2 regions of the Allobosea sp. P4_E12 genome follow, and region 1 is predicted to be linked to the other one. Evidence: predicted binding sites of a transcription regulator. Region 1 holds the regulator's gene; the other holds the start of a gene.
What was found. The regulator LexA, encoded in region 1, represses DNA repair genes until DNA is damaged. The targets are predictions, from matches to a motif close to TGTTCNNNNTGTGTTCNG.

Region 1 (2,391 bases):
GGCAATGCGCTCGCCTTGCCCTTCGTTTCCCTGATCGTCATGCCTGCCGCTGTCTTCGGCGTGCTCGCCTATCCCTTCGGCCTGGATTGGCCGGCTTGGGCGCTCATGGGAGTCGCTTCGGACTATGTGCTGCAATCCGCGCGCTGGGTTGCGGGATTCGACCACTCCGCGGTGATCATTCCTGCATTCGGGGCCGCGGCGCTCGCATGCTTTGCCGCTGCGCTTCTCTGGATCACGCTCTGGACGACACCGCTGCGCTTCCTGGCCGTCGCCCCCCTGATCGCGGGACTGCTCGTGGCAGCGAAGCCCGACAGGCCCGACATCCTGATCGAACGCGATGGTTCCGGCATCCTGGTCCGCGGGGGCGATGGTCGCATGATCCTGGCGGGGCAACCGAGCCGCTTCGTGCTGCAGCAATGGCTGAACGCAGATGGCGATAATCGCCGGACTGACGACAACAGCCTGCGGGAAGGCGCGGCCTGCGACACGTTGGGTTGTGTCGTCCGCAGCAAGGATGGACGAAGCGTTGCCTTTGCACGTGATCGCCTGGCCATCGTCGAGGACTGTCGGCGCGCCGATCTCGTCATCACGCCGATTCCGTGGAACGCTCCGTGCGCAGCACGACTGATCGACCGCAGGGCATTGTCGCGCGATGGCGCGACCGCCCTTGTCGGCAACAAGGGCGGCTGGCGCGCCCATCTATCAGAGCAGGATGGTGTCGATCGTCCCTGGAGCCGCAAGCGGGAGCGGCCTGCAAGCACGCCGGCTTTGCCGCTGGCGGCTGTCGAAGAACACGAGCCGCTTCAGTAGCGCCGCATCAGGTTGACCAGGCGGCCCTGAATCTTGACGCGGTCCGGTCCCAGCACCCTTGTCTCATAGGCGGGATTGGCAGCCTCGAGCGCGATCGAGGAGCCGCGCTTGCGCAGTCGCTTCAGCGTTGCTTCCTCGTCATCGATCAGAGCCACGACGATATCCCCGGTATTGGCCGTGTCCTGACGCTTGATCACCACCGTATCGCCGTCGAGAATGCCGGCTTCCACCATCGAGTCGCCGCGAACCTCGAGGGCAAAATGTTCACCGGGGCCAAGCATGTCGGCAGGCAGTGCCACGGTATGGCTGCGGCTCTGGATGGCGGAAATCGGTGTACCGGCGGCAATCCGCCCCATGACCGGAATCGCAACCGTGGAGCGCACATCTTCGTCCGGGGGCGGTGCGATCGGCCGGACCTTGCCAAGCCCCCCTTGGACGACGGAGGGGCTGAACCGTCCGCGCGTCGCCTGAGGGCCGCCGGCCCCTTCGGGCAGCTTTATGATCTCCAGCGCTCGGGCTCGATTGGGAAGGCGGCGAATGAACCCGCGCTCCTCCAGCGCCATGATCAGGCGATGGATACCGGACTTGGAGCGCAGATCGAGCGCGTCCTTCATCTCGTCGAAGGAGGGGGGCACCCCTGTCTCGCGCAGGCGTTCCTGGATGAAACGAAGCAGTTCGAACTGTTTGCGTGTCAGCATGGTTCCCGCCGGCGCTCTTTGTATGGAATCGAAACAAAGCACGAACACCATACAGGTTCGCGTTGTGTTCCGCAAGCGCGCTCAGCGTAGGCGGATGATCCGGCAGTTGTCGCCTTTGTTTGCCGGCGCAGCAAACGATTCGCGAATGAGTAGCGCGTCGGCGCGGGCAAGAGTGGCCAGCATCGACGAATCCTGCTTGGCGAAGGGCGTTGCCAGCCATCCTTCCGGAGTGAGCGTCAGTTCCGACCTCATATAGTCTCGCCGCTCATCATTTGCCGGCAAATTTCTTCCGACGATTGCAGGCTCACTCAGATCGCGCTCCGGTTCCGGTACGCCCAGGAGGGTCCTGAGCAGGGGCACGACGAAGAGATGTCCGCAAACGATGGACGAGACGGGGTTTCCGGGCAGGCCGAGCGCGACCATGCGGCCGAGGCGGCCCATCATCATCGGCTTGCCCGGCCGCATGGCGATCTTCCAGAAGCCGAGCGCCATGCCTTGACCGATCAACGCTGCCTGGACGAGATCGTGCTCACCTACCGAGGCTCCTCCGAGGGTGATCAGCACATCGGCATCGGCCTTCCGTGCCTGGCCAATCTTGTCGGCGAGATCGGCATGATCATCGCGGGCAATCCCGAGATCGAGCGCCGTGCCGCCGGCCTGCTCGACCAGCGCGGCGAGCGCAAAACTGTTGGACGCGACGATCTGGTCGGGTCCAACCGGCTCGCCGGGCTGGACCAGTTCGTCGCCAGTCGCGAGGATCGCGACCAGTGGCTTGCGACGCACAGTGAGCATGGGGTGGCCCATGGCTGCCGCGAGGCCGAGGCTCGCACTGTCGAGCCGGCTGCCGGCGAGAAGCAACACCTCGCCCTCGGAGAAGTCCAAT
Region 2 (2,391 bases), on a different contig from region 1:
TCGGCTTCGGCATCGAGGCTCGTCAGCCGGAAGGCGCCCTTCGCCTTGCCCACCACAACAAGAGGACCAGGATCATCCGCTGGCCCGCCGGGCTGCGGGCCAGGCCTCTGCGATATTGCCCGAACGGATGCGCCCTGGCTGCGCCTGATCCGGTCGATGGGCAGGCGCGGGAACCAGAGCGACAGGAAGCGGCTCGCGGAAGCTATACGCATGACTGTCCCACTCCATCACCCACTGCCCTGTCGCCCCATGCCGGTTGCGCAGCACCGTGACCGCAAAATTCGGCCGGCCCGGCCCATGCGCTCTCATCCGTCCCTCCGAAGGCGCCGCCGAAACCGACCAGCGGATCGTCGCCGCGCTTGGAGCAGGACTGCTTCCCAGCCGCAGGAGAAAAGCCGTCGCGCCGGCATCCCGCGCCGCCAGGACGAGACGCCGGCTGGCCGTGAGATCGAGGCAGGCCGGCGCACCTTCGAGCTCGATCACCACCGCGCCGATACCCGAGCGCGGGTCATTGCCGCGCGGAAAGGCGTCGCCCGCCGCCTTCAGCACGGCAAGCGGATCGCGCCCCCGCACCGCAAGCACCCGGTCGGGATCGAGCCCGAACGCCGCAAGCCCCGGCGCATAGAGTTCGCCCCCTTCCGCGCCGGCGGAATCCTGCCGCAGCCAGACGACCGGCCGCCGCTCCAGCCGCGCGATCAGCCCGGCGACGAAGCCCGTCGCCGCTGGAGCCTGATGCGCCGCAGCCACGATCTCGTGCAGGGCATGGCGGCGCAGCGGCCCCAGCGCCGCATCGGCCGCCGCGTGGCCAAGGCTGAAGCTCGCCTCCTCGCCCAGCGAGACGGAGACGCTTTCCAAACCGGCAATGCTTCGCCGCAGCGCGGCGACGGCATGATCGCTCACGTCTTGGCACTCCAAATGTTCCTATTTTGTTCTTTATGACTCCGCCGCCTCAGACGAGTCAACAGCCTCCGTGACGCCCCGCCCCACAGCCCCCGATCCTGCTGTCACGGCCCTGTCATCTGTCGCCGATACCGGTTTGCGCACTGCAAGAGAGCATGAGCTCCGGACTGCGCCTCGCCCATGTCCGGATGTCGCCATGCTCGCTCCTCGATGGGAAGACCGTTCATGCTGCGTATCGAAGGCCTGACCAAGCGCTTCAGCGGCAAAGCCGCCGTGGACAATGTCTCGCTGTCGATCCCGAAGGGCGAAATGGTCGGCGTCATCGGCCGCTCCGGCGCAGGCAAGTCGACCCTGCTGCGCATGATCAACCGCTTGGCGGAGCCGAGTTCCGGCCGCCTGATCAGCGACGAGCGCGATGTCACCGCATTGAAGGGCGCCGAACTGCGCGCCTGGCGTCGCGACACCGCGATGATCTTCCAGCAGTTCAATCTCGTCGGCCGCCTCGACGTGCTGACCAATGTCCTGCTTGGCCGGCTCAATCACCGCTCGGCCTTCCTGACGTTGGTGAAGAGCTTCTCGCCGGACGACAAGATCCGCGCCATCGCCGCACTCGAGCGTCTCGACATGGGCCATCTGCTCGCCCAACGCGCCGAGACCCTTTCGGGCGGCCAGCAGCAGCGCGTCGCGATCGCCCGTGCCTTGGTCCAGGAGCCGAAGGTCATCCTTGCCGACGAGCCGATCGCTTCGCTCGATCCGCGCAACACCCAGGTCGTGATGGATGCGCTCTTCCGCATTAATCGCGAGGACGGCATCACCGTGATCTGCAATCTGCATGATCTCGATATCGCGGCGAAATATTGCGACCGACTGATCGGCATGGCCGCCGGCAAGGTCGTGTTCGACGACGTGCCGCAGGCGCTGACCCGCGAGATCGCGGCCGAACTCTACGGCATCGAGGCCAAGGATGCCGGCGCCGAGGCGCTCGACGCGCTCGATGCCATCGCCATCGCCGAAGCCAAGCGCGCCAAGCAGACCGCAGCCTGAGCCGGGTTCAAGCCCGGCCAGGACCACTCACGCCTGAAAAGACCACCAACAGCCTTCAACAGGAGCAAACCATGCTGACCCGTCGTCATACCCTCACGCTCGCCGCCGCCGGCCTGGCCGCGACGCTCGCCGCTCCCGCCTTCGCGCAGGACTGGAAAGCCAAGTATCCGGAGCTGATCTTCGCCATCATCCCGTCCGAGAACGCGTCTGGCGTCGTCGAGCGCTACACCCCCTTCGTCAACTACCTCGCGAAGGAACTCGGCACCAAGGTGACGCTGCGCATCGCCAACGACTATGCCGCGATCATCGAAGGCCAGCGCGCCGGCAACATCCATATCGGCATGTACGGCCCCGCCTCCTTCGCCCGCGCCCGCATGACCGGCGCCAAGGTCGATGCCTTCGCGATCGAGACCAATCTCGACGGCACCAAGGGCTACCACTCCGTCT

Region 2: the regulator LexA is predicted to act here: its motif matches at 917-934, upstream of AC1DW9_RS03430 (ImuA family protein).

The regions. Positions count from the first base shown of each region.
Region 1 is NZ_JBFUIY010000012.1:129,752-132,142, forward strand. Features, by position in the region: gene AC1DW9_RS17300 (ComEC/Rec2 family competence protein) at 1-810, shown strand, start outside; gene lexA (transcriptional repressor LexA) at 804-1,508, opposite strand; gene AC1DW9_RS17310 (molybdopterin molybdotransferase MoeA) at 1,590-2,391, opposite strand, start outside.
Region 2 is NZ_JBFUIY010000002.1:302,231-304,621, forward strand. Features, by position in the region: gene AC1DW9_RS03425 (Y-family DNA polymerase) at 1-56, opposite strand, end outside; gene AC1DW9_RS03430 (ImuA family protein) at 73-900, opposite strand; gene phnC (phosphonate ABC transporter ATP-binding protein) at 1,126-1,944, shown strand; gene phnD (phosphonate ABC transporter substrate-binding protein) at 2,016-2,391, shown strand, end outside.